2 regions of the Variovorax sp. KBS0712 genome follow, and region 2 is predicted to be linked to the other one. Evidence: predicted binding sites of a transcription regulator. Region 2 holds the regulator's gene; the other holds the start of a gene.
The links. Region 2 encodes HrcA, which represses chaperone genes, less so after heat shock. Its sites were predicted from a motif close to TTAGCACTCNNNNNNNNNGAGTGCTAA; they were not measured.

Region 1: FFI97_RS25820 (co-chaperone GroES) is a predicted target of HrcA. The motif match lies at 3,552-3,578, and genes of this name have one in related genera.

The regions. Positions count from the first base shown of each region.
Region 1 covers NZ_VCCD02000003.1:209,763-220,386, reverse strand. Annotated here, with positions in the region: gene xylB (xylulokinase) at 1-1,392, shown strand, start outside; gene groL (chaperonin GroEL) at 1,464-3,119, opposite strand; gene FFI97_RS25820 (co-chaperone GroES) at 3,175-3,465, opposite strand; gene FFI97_RS25815 (plastocyanin/azurin family copper-binding protein) at 3,843-4,334, shown strand; gene FFI97_RS25810 (copper-transporting P-type ATPase) at 4,490-6,712, shown strand; gene FFI97_RS25805 (LysR substrate-binding domain-containing protein) at 6,693-7,628, opposite strand; gene FFI97_RS25800 (hypothetical protein) at 7,726-8,178, shown strand; gene FFI97_RS25795 (trans-sulfuration enzyme family protein) at 8,187-9,359, shown strand; gene FFI97_RS25790 (transporter substrate-binding domain-containing protein) at 9,382-10,308, shown strand; gene FFI97_RS25785 (amino acid ABC transporter permease) at 10,364-10,624, shown strand, end outside.
Region 2 covers NZ_VCCD02000002.1:573,522-584,145, forward strand. Annotated here, with positions in the region: gene FFI97_RS19575 (thiamine biosynthesis protein ThiF) at 1-642, shown strand, start outside; gene FFI97_RS19580 (hypothetical protein) at 690-1,040, shown strand; gene FFI97_RS19585 (poly-gamma-glutamate hydrolase family protein) at 1,046-1,648, opposite strand; gene FFI97_RS19590 (IS1182 family transposase) at 2,173-3,588, opposite strand; gene FFI97_RS33650 (hypothetical protein) at 4,056-4,361, shown strand; gene FFI97_RS19600 (hypothetical protein) at 4,711-5,085, shown strand; tRNA gene FFI97_RS19605 (tRNA-Ile) at 5,279-5,355, opposite strand; gene hrcA (heat-inducible transcriptional repressor HrcA) at 5,391-6,398, opposite strand; gene FFI97_RS19615 (NAD kinase) at 6,430-7,335, shown strand; gene recN (DNA repair protein RecN) at 7,373-9,055, shown strand; gene rapZ (RNase adapter RapZ) at 9,058-9,930, shown strand; gene mutY (A/G-specific adenine glycosylase) at 9,947-10,624, opposite strand, start outside.

The sequences.
Region 1 (10,624 bases), on a different contig from region 2:
GTGGCACGCGCGCCGCTCACGGTCGACCGGCCGCAGCCGCTGTGGTCCGAGCAGGCGCCCGCCCAATGGTGGCAGGCGCTCGAGGCGGTCATGGCCGAGCTGCGCACCACGCACGCCGAGGCGCTGCCGCAGGTGCGCGCCATCGGCTTGTCGGGCCAGATGCACGGCGCCACGCTGCTCGACGCGGTGGGCGAGGTGCTGCGCCCGGCCATCCTCTGGAACGACGGCCGCAGCGGTGCGCAGTGCGAGGCGCTCACGCGCGCCGTGCCGCGCCTGGGCGAGATCGCGGGCAACCTCGCGATGCCCGGCTTCACCGCGCCCAAGCTGCTGTGGGTGCGCGAGCACGAGCCCGAGGTCTTCGCCCGCATGGCGCGCGTGCTGCTGCCGAAGGACTGGCTGCGCTTCATGCTCAGCGGCGAGGCGGTCAGCGAGATGTCGGACGCGGCGGGCACGCTGTGGCTCGACGTGGGCGCGCGCGACTGGTCCGACGAACTGCTCGCCGCCACGGGGCTCACGCGCGCTCACATGCCGCGGCTGGTCGAAGGCAGTGAAGTCTCCGCGCTGCTCAAGCCGAAACTGGCGGCGCGCTGGGGGCTGCGCGAGGGCGTGAAGATCGCCGGCGGCGCGGGCGACAACGCCGCCAGCGCGGTCGGCATGGGGCTCGTGGAGCCGGGGCAGGGCTTCGTCTCGCTCGGCACCTCGGGCGTGGTGTTCGTCTCGACCGACCGCTTTTTGCCGAACCCCGCGCAGGCGATGCATGCCTTCTGCCATGCGCTGCCCAAGCGCTGGCACCAGATGTCGGTGATGCTCTCGGCCGCGAGTGCAGTGAGCTGGGCAGCGAAGACCTTCAAGTTCGTGGACGAGGCGGCGCTGCTCGAAGCCGCGGCCTCGGTTGCGCTGGCGGACCGGGGGCGTTGCCCGCTGTTCCTGCCGTACCTGTCGGGCGAGCGCTCGCCGCACAACAACCCGAATGCGCAAGGGGTGCTGTTCGGCCTGACGCATGCGCACGGCCCCGCGGAGATTGCCTACGCCGTGGTCGAGGGCGTGAGCTTCGGGCTGCGCGATGGCTTCGACACGCTGCGCCTGCCGGTCGACATGCCGCTGCGCGAAGTCGCGCTGGTGGGCGGCGGTGCGCGCAGCATCTGGTGGGGCCAGTTGCTGGCCGACATCTTCCAGGTGCCGTTGACGCTGTATGCGGGCAGCGAGACCGGCGGTGCGCTCGGTGCGGCGCGGTTGGCGTGGCTGGCCGATGGAGGTGCTGTGGCAGAGGTGTGCACGCTGCCGCCGGTGAAGCAGACGCTGACGCCTTCCTCCGAAGGCGCTGGCGCACACAAGACGCGTCATGCGCGATTCCAGGTGCTCTACATGGCGCTGCGCGACCAGTTCCGCTGAACCTTCCGCACAAAGAAAAAGGGCCGCTTTCGCGGCCCTTTTTACTTTGGTGAGCAGAGCTCAGCCGGGCATTACATGCCCATGCCGCCCATGCCGCCCATGCCACCCATGTCGGGCATGCCACCGCCGCCGGCGCCGGACTCGTCCTTGGGTGCGTCAGCAACCATGGCTTCGGTCGTCAGCAGCAGCGAGGACACCGAAGCGGCGTTCTGCAGTGCGGTGCGGGTGACCTTCGTCGGGTCCAGGATGCCCAGCTCGAGCATGTCGCCGTACGTGTCGTTCGCAGCGTTGAAGCCGTAGTTGCCCTTGCCGGCCAGCACAGCGTTCACCACCACCGAGGCTTCGCCGCCGGCGTTGTTCACGATTTCGCGCAGGGGCGCTTCGATGGCCTTCAGCACCAGCTTGATGCCGGCTTCTTGATCAGCGTTGTCGCCCTTGACCGACTCGCCCACGGCTTGCTTGGCACGCAGCAGAGCCACGCCGCCACCAGCCACAACGCCTTCTTCCACTGCAGCGCGGGTGGCGTGCAGGGCGTCTTCGACGCGAGCCTTCTTTTCCTTCATTTCGACTTCGGTGGCAGCGCCAACCTTGATCACTGCCACGCCGCCGGCCAGCTTGGCCACGCGCTCTTGCAGCTTTTCACGGTCGTAGTCGCTGGTCGCTTCTTCGATCTGAACGCGAACTTGCTTCACGCGGGCTTCGATGTCACCAGCAGCGCCAGCGCCGTCGATGATGATCGTGTTTTCCTTGCCCACTTCGATGCGCTTGGCTTGACCCAGGTCGGCCAGCGTCACCTTTTCGAGCGTCAGGCCCACTTCTTCAGCGATGACCTTGCCGCCCGTCAGGATGGCGATGTCTTCCAGCATGGCCTTGCGGCGGTCGCCGAAGCCAGGGGCCTTCACAGCCACGACCTTCAGGATGCCGCGGATCGTGTTCACGACCAAGGTAGCCAGGGCTTCGCCTTCGACTTCTTCGGCAATGATCAGCAGCGGACGGCCAGCCTTGGCGACTTGCTCCAGCACCGGCAGCAGGTCACGGATGTTGCTGATCTTCTTGTCGAACAGCAGCACGAAGGGGTTGTCCAACAGCGCCGATTGCTTCTCGGGGTTGTTGATGAAGTAGGGCGACAGGTAGCCGCGGTCGAACTGCATGCCTTCGACGACGTCGAGTTCGCTGTCCAGCGACTTGCCGTCTTCCACGGTGATCACGCCTTCCTTGCCGACCTTGTCCATCGCGTCAGCGATGAGCTTGCCGATGGTTTCGTCGCTGTTGGCCGAGATGGAGCCGACTTGCGCGATTTCCTTGGAGGTGGTGGTGGGCTTGGAAGCCTTCTTCAGCTCGGCGACCAGGGCCGTGACAGCCTTGTCGATGCCGCGCTTCAGGTCCATCGGGTTCATGCCGGCAGCCACCAGCTTGAAACCTTCGCGAACGATGGCTTGGGCCAGGACCGTGGCGGTCGTGGTGCCGTCACCAGCGTTGTCGCTGGTCTTGGAGGCCACTTCCTTCACGAGCTGGGCGCCCATGTTCTGCAGCTTGTCCTTGAGTTCGATTTCCTTGGCCACGGACACACCGTCCTTGGTCACGGTGGGGGCGCCGAACGAACGCTCGAGCACCACGTTGCGGCCCTTGGGGCCCAGGGTCACTTTGACTGCGTTGGCCAGGATGTTGACACCCTCGACCATGCGTGCGCGGGCTTCGCCGCCGAAGACTACGTCTTTTGCTGCCATGATGAATTAACTCCGAATGGATTGGATTGGATGGGATCGAAAGGGAGGAGAAGAATTACTTCTCGACGACTGCGAACAGGTCGTCTTCCTTCATCACGAGCAGTTCGTCGCCATCGACCTTGACGGTCTGGCCGCTGTACTTGCCGAACAGGACGCGGTCGCCGACCTTGACGGTCAGTGCGGCCAGTTCGCCCTTGTCGTTGCGCTTGCCCGGGCCCACGGCCAGGACTTCACCCTGATCGGGCTTTTCGGCGGCTGCGTCGGGGATGACGATGCCAGAGGCGGTCTTGGTTTCGCTGTCAACACGCTTGACGATCACGCGATCGGCCAAAGGACGAAGTTTCATTGCATCTCCTGGAAGGGTAAGAAACGGGTTTGTTTGTGGTCGGGCGCCGGAGAAACCGGCGACCTGTCGACTGGATGGGAGGGCTGTTAGCACTCGTCAGCAGCGAGTGCTAATCATAAGGGCATTCGATGACCTTTCAAGGGCGGCGCCCTTGCCGCCGTTTGGCACCGCCGTGCTTTTCCGGAGAAACACCGGGTGGCCGGGTGCCTTCGGCCGGGACGCTTTGGGATATTTTGCCCGGGCAAAATAAGGCGATGCCCATGTCGCCGACGCACGGAGGTCGCGCGCGCAGATTGCTTTTTTGTAATCCGGGTGATCGGTGGTGGACGGGCTTGGCTTCCTAGAGTCGCGGCATCCCGGCAACCTCCAAGGACACCATGACACACACCTTCCGCAACACCGTTTTCGCCGCAGGAGCCGCACTGGCCGCTGCCGGCGCCTTTGCCTCGGGCACCCATGCCGGTGGCCACGGCCACGATGCCGAAGCCGCCGTCGGCAAGCCCGGCGTGGCCGCCAAGGTGACGCGCACGGTCCAGGTCGACATGACGGACTCGATGCGCTTCACCCCGGCGGACATCAAGGTCAAGCAGGGGGAGACGGTGCGCTTCGTCGTCAAGAACTCCGGCGTCCTGAAGCACGAGCTCGTGCTCGGGACCGAGAAGGCGCTGCTGGCGCACTACGAGGCCATGAAGAAGAATCCCGAGATGGAGCACGCCGATCCGAACATGGTCACGCTGGCCGCGGGCAAGACCGGCGAGATCGTCTGGCAGTTCACCCAGGCCGGCAAGGTCGACTTCGGCTGCCTGCAGCCGGGCCACTACGACGCCGGAATGAAGGGCGCGGTGCTGGTGGGCAAGGCCGGCAAGTGAGCGCCATGCGTGCGCGTCTTTCACGCGCCGGCCGCCATGCCGGCGCTTTTTCTTCAAGGGTATCGCGCGACAGGGCTTGACCTTCACATCGTGTCAACCTGGACACTGATCGCTTCCCCCTCAAGGGCTTCCCCCTTTCCTGTCGGAGAACGCGAATGAACGACACGTCCACCAGGCACGCAGGACACCCCCACGGTCATCACGACCACCACGATCACCACGCATCGCACGGGCATGCGCCCGCGGGCCCTGCGCAGCCCGCTGCGGAGGGCACGGTCTACACCTGCCCCATGCACCCGGAGATCCGGCAGGGCCACCCGGGCAACTGCCCCAAGTGCGGCATGACGCTGGAGCCCGAGATGCCGACCCTCGACGAGGGCGAAGATCCCGAGCTGAAAGACTTCAAGCGGCGCTTCTTCTGGACGCTGCCGCTCAGCGTCGCCGTCACCGTGCTCGCCATGGCCGGCCACCGCCTGCAGTGGTTCGAGATGGGCACGCAAAGCTGGATCGAGCTCGTGCTCACTGTTCCCATCGTGCTGTGGGCCGGGTGGCCGTTCTTTGTGCGCGCGGTGCAGTCGGTGGCGAACCGCAGCCCGAACATGTGGACCCTGATCGGCCTGGGCACGGCCGCCGCCTTTGCCTACAGCGTCGTGGCCACGGTGGCGCCCGGCGTGTTCCCCGCGTCGTTCGTGTCGATGGGGCGCGTGTCGGTGTACTTCGAAGCGGCCGCGGTGATCATTTCGCTCACCTTGCTGGGCCAGATCCTCGAACTCAAGGCGCGCTCGCAAACCTCCGCGGCGATCAAGTCGCTGCTGGGGCTCGCGCCCAAGACGGCACGCCGGATCGGCGCCGACGGCACCGAGGAAGACGTGCCCATCGGCCACGTGCATGTCGGCGACAAGCTGCGCGTGCGCCCCGGAGAGAAGGTGCCGGTGGACGGTGTGGTGATCGAAGGCGGCAGTGCGGTCGACGAGTCGATGCTCACCGGCGAGCCCTTGCCCGTGACCAAGCGCGTAGGCGACAAGCTCATCGGTGCGACGCTCAACACCAACGGCGCCCTCGTCATGCAATCGGAAAAGGTCGGCTCGCAGACCGTGCTCGCGAGCATCGTGCAGATGGTCGCGCAGGCCCAGCGCTCGCGCGCGCCGATGCAGCGAATGGCCGACCAGGTCGCCGGCTACTTCGTGATGACGGTGATCGCCATCGCGGTGCTGACCTTTTTCGCCTGGGGCTTCTTCGGGCCGCAGCCCAGCTGGGTCTACGGCCTCATCAATGCCGTGGCGGTGCTCATCATTGCCTGCCCCTGTGCGCTCGGCCTCGCGACGCCGATGTCGATCATGGTCGCCACGGGCAAGGCGGCCACGCAGGGCGTGCTGTTCCGCGATGCCGCCGCGATCGAGAACTTCCGCAAGGTCGACACGCTCATCGTCGACAAGACAGGCACCCTGACCGAAGGCCGGCCGCAGTTCGAGCGCGCGGTGCCTGCGCCCGGCTTCACCGTCGACGAGGTGCTGCGCCTGGCCGCCAGCCTGGACCAGGGCAGCGAGCACCCGCTGGCCGACGCCATCGTGCGGGCGGCGCGCGAGCGCCAGCTGGTGCTGGACACGCCCGAGGGTTTCGAATCCAGCAGCGGCATCGGCGTGAGCGGCGGCGTTGACGGCCGGAAGCTGGCGCTGGGCAACACGGCGCTCATGGAGCAGCTGCGCGTGCAGGTCGAAGCGCTCAAGCCGCAGGCCGAGGCCCTGCGGGCCGAGGGCGCGAGTGTCATGTTCCTGGCGGTGGACGGCCAGGCCGCCGGCCTGCTCGCGGTGTCGGACCCGATCAAGCCCACCACGCTGGAGGCGCTGGCCGCGCTCAAGGCTTCGGGCCTGCGCGTCATCATGGCCACCGGCGACGGGCTGACCACCGCCCGCGCCGTCGCCGCGAAGCTGGGCATCGACGAGGTGCACGGCGAAGTGAAGCCGGCCGACAAGCTCGCGCTGGTCGACAAACTGCAGCGCGAGGGCCGCATCGTCGCGATGGCCGGCGACGGCATCAACGACGCGCCCGCGCTCGCCAAGGCCGACGTCGGCGTGGCGATGGGCACCGGCACCGATGTCGCGATGAACAGCGCCCAGGTGACGCTGGTCAAGGGCGACCTGCGCGGCATTGCACAGGCGCGCGTGATTTCCGAGCAGACCATCGCCAACATGAAGCAGAACCTGGGCTTCGCCTTCCTCTACAACGCGTTGGGCGTGCCGCTGGCCGCGGGCGTGCTGTTCCCGTTCACCGGCTGGCTGCTGTCGCCGATGATCGCGGCGCTGGCGATGAGCCTGAGCTCGGCGTCGGTGATCACCAATGCCTTGCGCCTGCGCGGCGCTACCTGGCGCGAGGCTTGAGAAGGCCCGCCAGGGCCTTCTGGTCTTCGGCCAGCTGGATGCGCATGAGCTGGAGCACGCGCACCGCCAGGCCGGACAGCGGCTGTCCCGGCGGCAGCACCAGCAGGCCCGCGAAGGACACCTCCAGCGACAGCGGGCGCACGGCCAGGCCGCGCTGCGCGTACTCCAGCGCGGTGACCGGGTTGACGACGCCGATGCCCATGCCGCTCAGGGCCATCTCGCACACGCTGGCCGCGTACGGGGTCTCGACCAGCACGCTCAAGGCGACGTTGCAGTCCGCCAGGGCCCGCTCCAGGCGCCGCCGGGACGCGTCTTCCGGGTTGAGCGCGAGGAAGGGCTCTTCGGCGAGTTGATGCGGCTGGATGGTCCTGGCGCGGGCCAGCCGGTGCTTCGCATGCATCACCACCACGCCCGGAAAGCGCGCGAATTCGGAGTGCTCCAGGCCGGTCGTCGGCATTTCGTCGGCCATCAGCCCGAAGTCGACCTGGCGCCCCAGCACGGCCTCGTGCACCTCCCGCGAACTGAGCACCTGCAGCGAAATCTGCGGACGGGCGTCGGCGTCGCCGCGCTCGGCCACCAGCCGCGACAGCACCCGCGGCACGAAGCTCAGGCCGAAGGCCGGGTACACCGCCATGCGCAGCGTGTTGACGCCGAAGCGCTTGAGGCTGCGCATGCGGTGCTCGATGCTGCTCAGGCCCACGAAGACGCGCTCGACCTCGGTCAGCAGCGCCTGCGCTTCGGGCGTGGGGTGCAGGCGGCCGCGCAGCCGGCGGAACAGGGGAAAGCCCGCGGCTTCCTCGAGCCTGCGCAGCGACTGGCTGATGGCCGGCTGCGTTACGCCCAGCAGCGCAGCCGCCTTGCTCGCGGAGCCCACGGACATCACGGAACGGAACACCTCGATCTCTCGGAGCAACATATAACAACCGCTTATGGAGAAAGAATTTCGGGCGCGATCCGGATTATCTCCAGCGTCCTAGAGTTGGTGTCTTCAGCCACTTCCCGAAAGACGCGAGATGAACCTTCGAACAGCGCTTGCAGTGACGGTCCTGGCGTGTGCGGCGCCCGCATGGGCGCACGACTTTTCCAGCGACGTCGCCAGGTTCCAGACCCTTGCGGCCACCCGCAAGCCCGACAGCCCGCAGGCGGTGGCCGCCAGGCTGGCGCTGGAGCGGGCGCAGGGCGAGATGGAACAGTCGGACGTGAAGATGCTGCTGCGCATCCGTTCGATGACCAACGCCGGCCTGCGTGCCCTCGGCGAACAGCCGGCCCTGCTCACCAGCGAGTACAAGCGCCTCGAGGCGGCACTGGCCAACCCCAAGACCCAGGACCCGGCCCGGATCGCCACCGCCCGCGAAACCTTCTCCCGCCTGGGCGTGGAGATGAAGGTCTACACCGATCTCGAAACCATGGCCGTCGAGCAGATGAAGCATGCGCTGCAGCTCATCGAATCGGCCCCCGCGAACTGACTTCCATCGTGAACCCATCCATTTCCCATCCCGGCACGTCCCCTGCGGACGCCGCCTTCGCCAGCCTGGCGCCGCCGGTGTGGCGCGCCTCCACGGTCGTCTTCGACTCGCTCGACGATTTCGTGCACCGCCGCACCCGCCTGCCGGACGGCTTCAGCTACGGCACGACGGGCACGCCGACGCAGCGCGCCCTCGAGGCGCGCATCGCCGAGTTGGACGGCGCCGCGCACGGCATCGTCTTTCCTTCCGGACAGGCGGCCATCTGCGGCGTGCTGCTCGCGCTGCTCCAGAAGGGCGACCACCTGTTGATGACCGATGCCGCCTACGGCCTGGCCAAGTCCTTCGCCGTCGAACGGCTGCAGGCGCTGGGCATCGAGGTCGAGTTCTATGCGCCGCGCATCGGCGCGGGCATCGAGCGCCTCGTGCGCCCGAACACGCGGCTCATCTGGCTGGAGTCGCCCGGCACGGTGACGATGGAAGTCGAGGACGTGCCGGCGATCACCGCCGTGGCGCGCGCCCGTGGCGTGCTGACCGCCATCGACAACACCTGGGCCAGCCCGCTGGGCTTTGCCGCGCTGGCGCACGGCGTCGACCTGTGCGTTCACGCATGCACCAAGTACATGGGCGGCCATTCGGACGTGCTGATGGGCAGCGTCACCACCCAGGACGAAGGCCTGTACCGGTCCTTGCGCGGCCTGCAGTCGCTGATGGGGCTGGCCGTGAGCCCGGAGGACTGCTTCCTGGTGGCCCGGGGCCTGGACACGATGCAGGTGCGCATGGAGCGCCAGGCCACCAGCGCGCGCCTGATCGCGGGGCAACTTGCGGCGCACCGCCTCGTGCGCCGGATGCTCTTTCCGGCGCTGCCCGGCGCGCCGGACCATGCGCTGTGGGCGCGCGATTTCGCGCAGCCCGGTTGCGTGATGTCGCTGCAGCTCGTGGACTGTCCCTACGACGCCTACCGGGCGCTGTTCGCCGGCCTGAAGCGCTTTGCCATCGGCGCCAGCTGGGGCGGCGTGCGCAGCATCGCGGCCTTCTACCCGGCGGAGGAACTCGCCAGGCGCAATTTCTGCGACGTCGAAGGTCCGGTCATCCGCCTGTCGATCGGCCTGGACGACCCCCAGGCCCTGCGCGACGAGCTGCTGGGCGCGCTGGACGCCTGCGCCACGCGTTTCGATCTCTGACCCCCGACACCTGGAGCCTGCGATGACTTTCAAGCCGACCCTTCACGCCGCGTTGATCCGTTCCTTCCTCGCCATGGCCGGCCTCGCGCTGTGCGCCGGCGTTGCCGCGCAGACCGCATCGCCGCTGGACGGCACGCTCAAGAAGATCAAGGACACCGGGGCGATCACCGTGGCCACGCGCGGCGCCTCGATCCCGTTCAACTACCTGGACGACCACAACAAGCAGGCCGGCTTCGCCTGGGAAATTTCGCAGCGCGTGGTCGCCCAGGTGAAGAAGGACCTGCAGCTCGCCCGGCTGGAGGTCAAGACCCTGGAAGTCACGCCGCAGACGCGCATTCCGCTGGTGGCCAACCAGACGGTCGACCTGGAGTGCAGCTCGACCACCAACAACGCCGAGCGGCAGAACCAGGTGTCGTTCTCGACGACCTTCTTCGTCGTGGGCGCGCGGCTGCTGGTGCGCAAGAACTCCGGCATCAAGCACTGGGCTGACCTCGTGGGCAAGAACGTCGTGGTCAGCGCGGGCACCACGGCGGAGCGCATGCTGCGGCAGCTCAACGAGAAGAACAAGTGGGGCATCCAGATCATCCTGGCCAAGGACATCAACGAGAACTTCCTGACCGTGGAGACGGGGCGCGCGGTGGCCGCGACGCAGGACGACATCATTCTGTTCAGCAACATCGCCCGCGCCAGGAACCCGGCGGACTGGGAGGTGGTCGGCGTGCCGCAGCAGAAGGAGGCCTATGGCTGCATGCTGCGCAAGGGCGACGCGGCGTTCAAGAAACTTGTCGACGGCGTGATCACCGGGATGATGCGATCGGGCGAGTTCACCGCGCTGTACGAGAAGTACTTCCTCAAGCCCATCGCGGTGAAGGGCAGCGTGACGGTCAACTTCCCGATGTCGCCCGACATGCAGGAGCTCGTGCGCCATCCGAGCGACCAGCCGCTGTAAGGCACGGGCGCGGCGACCCCTTCACGAACCGAACCGCCTGCCGGCACCTTTCGCGATGCACTACACCTGGGATTGGTTGATCTTCTTCAAACCCTCGGTCACGGGGGAGGGCCTGTACGGCCTGATGCTGGTGCGCGGGTTGCTGTGGACGGTCGCGCTGTCGCTGCTGGCCTGGACGCTGGCATTGGGCCTGGGCCTGATCGCCGGCGTGGCACGGACGCTGCCCCACCGGACGGCGCGCACGCTGTCGGCGGTGTACATCCACTGCTTTCGCAACACGCCGCTGCTGGTGCAGCTGTTTCTCTGGTACTTCGTG
Region 2 (10,624 bases):
AAATCCAACCTCAGCACCTGCTTGCTACTGTGGTCGGCCGACCTGCTCAAGCCGAAGGTCAGGGCAGTGGCGAGCCGCCTTGAGGCTGCCGGCTTCACCACCGCGCTGGTCGAGCGCCGGTTCGGCCCTGGACATCGGGTCGTCGTCGACGAGCCGACCACGGCGCTCTTCGGCGTCGACAATGTGGCCGCGCGCCGCGACCTCGATACGGCCGAGTTCTCGCTGGTCGTTGAGACCGGGCTGGGCAGCGGCTACCGCGACTTCCGGAATATCCGCCTGCACACCTTCCCGGGCTCGCGTCTGCCGTCCCAAATCTGGACGGCCGAATCCACCGCGCAAGCCACCGCCGAGCTGAACGACACCTACAAGAAGTTGGCTGACGAGCGCAACGACATCTGCGGGATGACGCTGCTGGCCTCGCGCGCCGTGGCCACGCCTTTTGTTGGCGTCCTGGCAGCGGTGCTGGCCTTGTCCGAGGTGATTCGCCCGCTCCACGGCGGCTTGGTCTACTCCACCTTGGACGTGCAGCTGAAGAGCCTGCGTCATCGCACTGGCGCAGCACCTGCCCCCTACCAAGGGCTACAGACGGCCTTCGTTCAAGCCGAGAAGCGGTCGGCCGGACCCGCGCAGGAGGCCGCGTGAGCAGGCGTCCCTACCGCCGTCGACGCCGCGACAGCCTTTCCTCTGCGGTGGACGACACCGCACACATCGCCGCGAGGTTCGGCCCCGTCGGTGCCCTCTGGACGGGCGTGATTGGCTTCGCCGTCTTCTACGCGGCGTTACCGGCTTGCATGATGGCCTGGATCGCGGACCGTAAGGCCACCCTGAAGGGCCCAGCCGCGGCGGCCTTCGCGAACTTGCTGGACCAGGTCATGTGGCACCGCTTCATATCGCCCTGTCAGTGGGCCGGCGTCGCCATCCTGTTGGTGTGCTCGGCCATCGCCATCTGGAAGCACCTTGGCCAGGCTGACCTCGATGGCGACGACGTGACCTTCCTGAGCGCTGCGTCGAAAGCCGTCAGCCGCTTGATTGGGCATTGAACGCGTCAGGCGCCGATGCCGGCTGCTTGCATGAGCACCCTACGAACCGCTCTCACGACGCCGGCTACGGCATCTGGTGATTCGCGCAATGCCTCCGTCAGTTCCAGCTGCACACCGGCCTTGCTCTTGCCCTGGTTGCAAATGTTGGTTGAGGCGGTGCCGGTGAAATCGTGCCCCTCTAGCCTGGCCCGGACGCCCTCCGCTTCGAGGGCTTCAGCGATAAGCACCGCAAGCGCTTTGTCACGGCCACCGAGCAGAACTTCCACCTCACCTTCCTTGCAGCCATGAACGGTAACGACCTGGTCGCAGTCAGCTATGAGCTCAAGGCACTTTCGCTCGTCAAAGTACTCGCTGGTGAGATGCAGTGCCTTATAGTTATTGGACTTCCGAATACCCTCGAACAGGTAGCAGGAAAATTCCTGGCCAGCGATGTCCGATGCAATCTGCGAGGTCGGCGGTTCGATAGCACCGCCGTGCGGCGCTACCACTGCGATGTGCGGGTGGAGGCCGGACCGCTTCTTGATGCTGTAGTCGACGCCTTCCTTGTAGGCCGCCGCCAAATCCGCAAAAGACTTGAAGGTCTTGGCGAGGACGAGAGAGGCGGCCATCGGCCCAGTTTAGTCGCAGTCCCCAGCTCAGTCTTCCGCACTGAAGTTCCCCGTCGCAACCCCATTGCGCCCAGCACGCTTGACCGCAAGCTGCGTCTCATCTGCCACCCGCATCAGTTGTGCGAAAGACCTTCGAGGGACAGTATGTGCCGCGCCGACGCTGACCGTGAGCAATGCCCGCCAGTAGCCATACTTTGTCGAGTTGGAGCCGGGCCCGCGATGACCCGCCGGCCGCAGCTCGTCGAACTTGCGGTCGCGCTCGAACCGCGAGCCAGCTTGCGGGGCCTTCGGTTCTGCGGCGGCAACTGCCGGTCGCATGCATCTGCGCCGACCGGCAGGTATCGGGCAGGACGTTTCGAACGTCGACTGACTCCTGTGGGCCCGTTCACGACGGCGGCGCGACCGGCTACAGTCGGCCGATTGTGTTGAAAAACTCGCCTCGAATCTTGCCTGCGTTGGCGATCGCACAGGATTCGCAATCGAGTTAACGAAGCGAGAGCGCGCAGCACGCCGCTGCGTTCACCTCACACGCTTTTCACGGCTGCATGTCCTTCAATTGGCATCAACCACTTGGCCATCCGCCGCAGATTCTGGGCTGTAGCCGCCAGCAGGAACTCGTCCTGCGCACCACTGAGCCCGCGAAGCCGGAGCCGATCCAGCTTCATGATGCGCTTGAGGTGCGCGAACAGCATCTCCACTTTCTTGCGATCCCTGCGTGACTGGCTGTACTCCGGTGTCCTTGCAATGGATCGTGCCGTCTCGCGTGCACCTTCATGGACGCTTCTCGCGATCTTGCGGAATGGCGTGTTCGGGCAGCACCGATCTTTCATCGCACAGCCGACGCAGTCTGACTGACTCGCTCGGTAGATCACCGTGTCGGCCTTCGTGACGTGGCTGCGCGGGATCGTGAATCGGCGTCGTTCATTACGCAGCGCATGGCCTTCGGGGCATACGTACTCATTGCGCTCTGGTTCCCACTCGAACTCGCCGATCGACAGGCTGCCGTCCTTGCGGGCCGTCTTGTCCCACACGGGCACATGAGGTTCGATCTGCTTGTCTTCAACCATCCAACCAAGCAGCGGTGCAGTGCCGTACGCCGTATCACCCACAAGCCGTCGCGGCTTGATGTCGAAGCGCTCTTCGACCCGATCGATCATGGTTCGGGTGGAGTCGACCTCCGGTGTGCGATGCGCAGGCGTGGCCTCCACGTCCATGATGATGCCGGCCGACAGATCGATCAGATAGTTGGTCGAGTACGCGTAGAAGGCCGGACCACCCGGTGCTGCGGTCCATTGCGCAGCCGGGTCGGTCGGAGAGATGTTCCTGGATGGTGCCTGCGTGTCGTGCGGCACCTCGGGCGCACCGTCGGCAACCGGATTAGTGGCGTCCAGCGCTTCGAGGTACTCGCGCACCGCACGGCTGCACTGGGTGCCTTGGCGCCACTGCGCAACCTCGGAGGCAGGAACATTGCGCGCGCGGTTAGCGTCGGCCTTGATGACGCTGGCATCGATGGCAAATCCCTCCCCTTGCACCAGCCCTTCGGTCATGCAGCGGTGCAGCACCGCCTCGAAGACGAATCGAAATGCATTGCTCTGGCGGAAGCGGCCATGCCGGTTCTTGGAGAAAGTGGAATGGTCGGGCACCTTGTCCTCCAGGCCCAGGCGACAGAACCATCGGTAGGCCAAGTGGAGATGGACTTCCTCGCACAACCGGCGCTCGGATCGGATGCCCAGGCAGTAGCCGATGACCAGCATGCGGATCATGAGTTCGGGATCAATCGATGGCCGGCCGGTGTGGCTGTAGAACGGCGCAAGATGTTGGCGTAGCTCGCTCAGATCGAGGAAGCGATCAACGCCTCGAAGCAGGTGATCACGCGGGACGTGATCGTCGAGGTTGAATGCGTAGAACAACTGATCTTGAGCGGTGCCTTGACCCATCATGATGCATACCTCCATCGATCACGAAGCGCATGCAAACTGCAAGCCAGCTACGGGGATTCGGGAGAGTTTTTCAACACAATCGGCCGCCTAGAGACGTTACCCGAGCGCTCTACCATCTGAGGCTTGCCAGCTCATCTACCAAAGAGCAGAGCGGCGGCTCCGAGGCACAGGACTGAGATCGGAAAGGCGATACAGATGGCAGCTTCGAACCGAGTAGCGCCGAGCAACAAGTTCTTTCGCCACAGGTGGCCCGCATGGCCTACTAAGCAAGGGGTGCCTAAAAAAATAGCAAAGTAAAAACCAATACCCAACGCACCAATCGGCGTTCCGGTGAACCAACTCCATGCGACGTAAGCGAATGCGCCGTACGACGCAAAAGCAAGAAGCCAGATGAGCAAACGCGAGAAGGACACTAGTGCTCCGAGATTCCGCTTGATTGACTCTTTGTAAAGTCACTCAGGGGGTGAATGCGAAGGCTCGATCGCTGGCCAAGCTTTTTACTTGTGGACTCGACCCCGCTTGAAGCGCAAGAACATGCCTATCGCCAACAAGGTCAGGATGCCTCCCAGAATCAACTGGCCAATGGCCGCAGCCACGGCTGCCCCAGAAATAAGACCGACCGAGACGGCACCTTCAACGAAGTGAAGAACTGCATCTATCTTTGCGCTTGGATAGAGTTTGGCCATACTTTTCAGCGAGATCTCGCCGGTGCCTGGAGATGTCCGACTGTAGTTGGTTTCGTCATGGTCGCGAAGCAGTCACTTGAGGCTTGACGCCTCTACACGTCTGCGAGTGCTTCAGCACAGGTCATTGCGCTCCCCACGCTGCCTGCTGAGGCACAACGCGGTAGCCATCGAGGTCTGCAAACGTGCGATCGCAGCGTCGCCGTCGGTGTTCGATCTTCAGTCACCAGCGGCGTGAACGTCCATTTCGGAGCTGTCTCAGCTTCCGCTTTGGGCCCCTTTGCGACATTCGCATGGCTCCAGAGCGGTCATCTGAGTGCTTGCTCACCACCACACAGCTTCGTCGTCGTTCCCCACAGTAAGCTCCACTCGTTGAACGCAATCTTCTAGGGGAGTGGAGAAAGTGCGAAAGGGAACTCGTCGCAAACCAGTAACGGGATTGAACCTGTTCCAAAAGGCCGAAATTCGTCGAGCCTGGCAGGCCGATCATGTCAAGGCCAGCATTCATGCGCTGATCGGCGACGATGCTCAGGCTCTCGTGCAACAAGCCGGGGCAATCATCTACGGAGTGGTCTCCGCATGCGAGGACGCTGGAATTGATGGAGATGACGCCGATTTGTGTGCCGTGCACGACGCTGCGAAAGCGCTAGTGGGGCTGTCGGCTGAGAACGAAATCCAGGGGGCGGCAAGGGTGCTGATCGTCGACGGCTTGGCGGCATGCGAACGGCTGCAACCGAGGCTGAGCCCCGCGTCGATTCAGCGCGCTGCCGGGGAAGTCCTGAAGGTCAACGAAGAACAGGAAGACTGCGCATAGCCAGAACCATCCCCACAAGTGCCGATGCGAGCAAGTTGCCGACAGTCCGGACTGGCGACGAAACGTGCGGCGCAGTGCGGTTGAATGCAGCAGCATCCGGACCAAATCTGGCAACAATCTGGCAACGGATCGGCCATGAAAAAAGTCCGCTATCTTTTGAATAGCGGACTTCTCAGCATTAACGCGGCTTCGGTGGTAGGCCGTGATGGGCTTGAACCATCGACCAACGGATTATGAGTCCGCTGCTCTAACCAACTGAGCTAACGGCCCACGCGGGCCCGATTCTATGCGCCGCGCGCGGCCGCTTACTTGCGGTGGCTCAGCGCGTTGCTCACCAGCCGCGACGTGATGTCGACGATCTGGATCATGCGGTCGTACGGCATGCGGGTCGGGCCGATCACGCCCAGCGTGCCGACCACCTGGCCGTCGACCTCGTAGTTGGCGCTGACGATGGACAGCTCCTCGAAGGGCACGACCTGGCTTTCGCCGCCGATGAAGATGCGCACGCCCTCGGCCTTGCTCGACACGTCGAGCAACCGCATCAGCTGCGCCTTCTCTTCAAAAAGATCGAAGGCACGCCGCAGCTGCCCCATGTCGCTGGAAAAATCGGTCACTGACAGCAGGTTGCGCTCGCCGGAGATCACGACGTCGTCGGCCTGGGCGTCGGTGAGCACTTCGGAGCTGACCTGCACCGCGGCCTGCATCAACGCAGCGATTTCCCCGCGCAGCTTCTCGACCTCGGACTGCAGGCGGTCGCGCACCTGCTCGATCGTCAGGCCCGCGAAGTGCGCGTTGATGTAGTTCGAGGCCTCGACCAGTTGCGACTGCGAGTAGTCGGATTCCGGAAAGATCACGCGGTTCTGCACGTCGCCGTCGGGCGAGACGATGATCACCAGCAGCCGCCGCTCCGACAGGCGCAGGAATTCGATCTGCTTGAACACCGAGGCGCGGCGCGGCGCCATCACGACGCCCACGAACTGCGACAGGTTCGACAGCAGGTGCGCGGCGTTGGCGATCACCTTCTGCGGCTGGTCGGCCGCCAGGCTCGGCGTGCTCATCTGCTCGCGCTGCGCGGTCAGCATGGTGTCGACGAAGAGCCGGTAGCCGCGCGTGGTCGGCACGCGTCCGGCCGAGGTGTGAGGGCTGGCGATGAGCCCCAGCGCCTCGAGGTCGGACATGACGTTGCGGATGGTCGCAGGCGAGAGATCCAGCCCCGCCGAACGCGAGAGCGTGCGTGATCCGACGGGTTGCCCATCGGCGATGTAACGCTCGACCAGCGTCTTCAACAGCAACTTGGCACGGTCGTCCAGCATTGCAAGATTTTAGTGTTGTAATTTGTGAGCTATGACCTCACGCTTTCGTCACGTCGCCCTGATCGGCAAATACCAGGCTTCCGGCGCCCGGGCGCAAGCCGATGCGCGCGACGGCGTGATGGAGGGCATCGGCGCCTTCCTCGAATCGCAGGGATGCACGGTGTTCGTGGAGCGTTCGTCCTGCGAGGACACCGACGCCCCGCCGCACCCGCGCTACCAGGCGCTGTCGGTAGAAGAAATCGGCCAGCGCTGCGACCTCGGCCTCGTGGTCGGCGGTGACGGCACCATGCTCGGCATCGGCCGGCAGCTCGCGTGCTACGGCATCCCGCTCATCGGCATCAACCGCGGCCGGCTGGGCTTCATCACCGACATCCCGCTGGACAACTACCAGGCCACGCTGATCCCGATGCTGGCCGGCGAATACGAAGAAGACCACCGCAGCCTGATGCACGCGCAGGTGCTCCGCGACGAAGCCGTGGTGTTCGACGCGCTCGCCATGAACGACGTGGTGGTCAACCGCGGCGCCACCTCGGGCATGGTCGAGATGCGCGTGTCGGTGGGCCGCCATTTCGTGGCCAACCAGCGCGCCGACGGGCTGATCATCGCGTCGCCCACGGGCTCGACGGCCTATGCGCTGTCGGCCGGCGGGCCGCTGTTGCATCCGGCGGTGCCGGGCTGGGTGATGGTGCCGATCGCACCGCACACGCTGTCCAACCGCCCCGTGCTGCTGCCCGACGCCGACGAGATCGTGATCGAGCTGGTGAGCGGGCGCGACGCCAGCGCCAATTTCGACATGCAGTCGCTCGCCTCGCTCGCCATCGGCGACCGCGTGGTCGTGCGCCGCTCCGACTTCCGGGTGCGCTTCCTGCACCCGCGCGGCTGGAGCTATTTCGACACGCTGCGGAAAAAACTCCATTGGAACGAAGGGGGCTCCTGAATGAAGGACCACGCCCCCAGCTTGAGGACGAACTGAGATGGCTTTGCGACGCATCGCACTGCGCGACTTCGTGATCGTGCGGTCCCTTGAACTCGATCTGTCGGCCGGCTTCACGGTGCTGACCGGGGAAACCGGCGCTGGCAAGTCCATCCTGATCGACGCACTGCAGCTGGCGCTGGGCAACCGCGCCGACGCCGGCGCCGTGCGCGAAGGCGCCGAGCGACTCGACGTGAGCGCCGAGTTCGACGCCGACCCGGCGCTGGCCGGCTGGCTCGACGAAGGCGGCTTCGAGGCTGGCGACGGCCTGCTGCTGCGCCGCACGGTCGACCTGCAGGGACGCAGCCGCGGCTGGATCAACGGCAGCCCCGCCACCGCCACGCAACTGCGCGAACTCGGCGACCGCCTGCTCGACATCCACGGCCAGCACGCCTGGCAGAGCCTGACCCGCCCCGAGGCCGTGCGCGGCCTGCTCGACGCCTACGCCGGCGCGCGCACCGACGCACTCGACGCCGCCTGGCAGAGCTGGCGCCAGGCGCTCTCGGCGCTCGAACACGCGCGCTCGGCGCAAGACTCGCTGCAGCGCGAGCGCGAGCGGCTGCAATGGCAGATTTCCGAAGTCGCGAAGCTCGCGCCGGGCGCCGACGAGTGGGACGAACTCTCGGCCCACCACTCGCGCATCTCGAACGCGCAGGCGCTCATCGACGCGGCCCAGGGCGCAAGCCAGGCGCTCGAAGACGACGACAACGGCGCCCTCGCCGCCCTCACGCGCGCCGCGACGCTGCTGCAGAACTGCGAACACATCGAGCCCGAGTTCCGCACGCTGGGCGAGGTGCTGGCGTCCTGCGTGGCGCAGGCCTCTGATGCGGCCCACTCGCTGCACGGCTACCTGCGCGACACCGACACCGATCCCAAGACCCTCGCCGAACTCGACGAGCGCATGGGCCTATGGATGTCGCTCGCGCGCCGCTACAAGCGCACGCCCGCCGAGCTGCCCGCGCTGCTGGCCGGCTGGCAGGCGGAGCTGCAGGCACTCGACGCGCAAAGCGATCTCGAAGGCCTGGAACGTGCCGAGCAGAACACCCAGCAGGCCTACATGAAGGAAGCCAAGGCCCTCGGCAAGATCCGCAAGCAGGCGGCGCCGCGCCTGGCCCAGGCCGTCACGCAGGCGATGCAGGGCCTGGGCATGCAGGGCGGGCGTTTCGACGTCGAACTGCAGCCGCTGGCGCAGCCCGGTCGCGCCGGCCTCGAAGAAATTTCGTTCCTGGTGGCCGGCCACGCCGGCAGCACGCCGCGCGCCATCGGCAAAGTGGCCTCGGGCGGCGAGCTCTCGCGCATCGCACTGGCCATCGCCGTGACGACCAGCGAACTGGGCGCCGCACAGACGCTGATCTTCGACGAGGTCGATGCCGGCGTGGGCGGTGCCGTTGCCGAAACCGTGGGCCGCCTCATGAAGCAGCTCGGCCGCGATCGCCAAGTGCTCGCTGTGACCCATCTTCCGCAAGTGGCGGCCTGCGCCGACCACCACCTCGTGGTCGCCAAGCGCCAGACGACGGCGGCCGGCACGGACGGCCCGCGCACCGAAAGCGGCGTGTCGCGCCTGGCCGCCGACGACCGCGCCCGCGAAATCGCCCGCATGCTGGGCGGTGAAAAGGTGTCGGCCACCTCGCTGGCCCACGCGCGCGAAATGCTGGGCCACAAGACGCCGGCGACCGCCCCATGAACATGAATCTCGACCTCGTCCTCATCACCGGCATGTCGGGCTCCGGCAAGTCGGTGGCGCTGCACGCGCTGGAAGACGCCGGCTACTACTGCGTCGACAACCTGCCGCCCGAACTGCTCACGGCCTTCATCGCCCTGCAGCATGAGCAGCAGGCCACGCGCGTGGCTATCGCGATGGACGTGCGCAGCGGCGTGTCGCTGCCGATCGTGCCGCAGCAGCTCGAGGCGCTGCGCGCCGACGGCGTCTCGCTGCGCTCGCTGTTCCTCGACGCGACCACCGACGCGCTGCTGCGCCGCTATTCGGAAACCCGCCGGCGCCACCCGCTCTCGCGCCAGGAAAGCCGCACCGACGTGCCCGAGCAGCACCGCGTGCTGGTGCAGGCCATCGAGCTCGAACGCGAGCTGCTGGCCGACCTGCGCGACGGCGCCGACGTGATCGACACCAGCCTCATCCGCCCCGCACAGCTGCAGAGCTACATCAAGGGGCTGATCTCGGCGCCGCAGAACGCGCTGACGCTGGTGTTCGAGTCGTTCGCCTTCAAGCGCGGCGTGCCGCTCGATGCCGACTACGTGTTCGACGTGCGCATGCTGCCCAACCCGCACTACGTGCCGGCGCTGCGCGCGCTGACGGGCCGCGACGAGCCAGTAATCCAATGGCTGCGCGAGCACGACGAGGTGGCGCGCATGTTCGACGACATCGAGCAGTTCCTGACGCACTGGCTCGACGCGCTGGCGCGCGACCACCGCAGCTACGTGACGGTGGCCATCGGCTGCACGGGCGGGCAGCACCGGTCGGTGTTCCTGGTCGAGCAGCTGGCACGCGCCTTCGGTGCCCGCTGGGGCGCGCTCAAGCGCCATCGCGAACTCGACGCCTGACGGCGGCGGAGGCCGCTCAGGCCTCGGTGGTTTCCAGCAGCTTGCGCATCGGGGCGGGCAGGCCCAGCCGGCTCCACTCCTGCGCCTCGACCCAGCGCGCGCCCTCGCCTTGCGGCTGGACGCCCTGGAGCAGCACGGGGTGCAGGTGCAGGTCCTTGTGGGTCAGCACGTGCACGAAGGGTGGCAGGTCCTGCGTGTCATGCGCCGCGCCCGACGGCAGGGCCGCGAGCAGGTCATCGTGGCTGTCGAACACCGGCAGGCAATGCAGCCCCGCCCAGATGCCCTTGGCGGGCCGCTTCTCCAGCCACACGCGCCCTTGCGCGTCGCGCGCCAGCAGCACCCACAGCGACTGGGCGCTGCGCTTGAGCTTGCGCGTCTTCACCGGGTAGCGCTCGGGCGCGCCCTGGCGCAGGCCCACGCAGCTCGCGTTCACCGGGCAGATCATGCAGCTGGGCTTGCGCGGCAGGCAGACCGTGGCGCCCAGGTCCATCAGGCCCTGCGTGTAGTGCGCCACCGCCTCGCGCTGGCCGTCCGGCGGCAACAGCTGCGTGGCGAGGTCCCACAGCGCGCGCTCCTGCGCCGCAGACGACATGTCGCCGTCGAAGCCGAGCACGCGCGTCAGAACGCGCTTCACGTTGCCATCGAGGATGGCCACGCGCTCGCCGAAACAGAAAGCCGCAATCGCAGCCGCCGT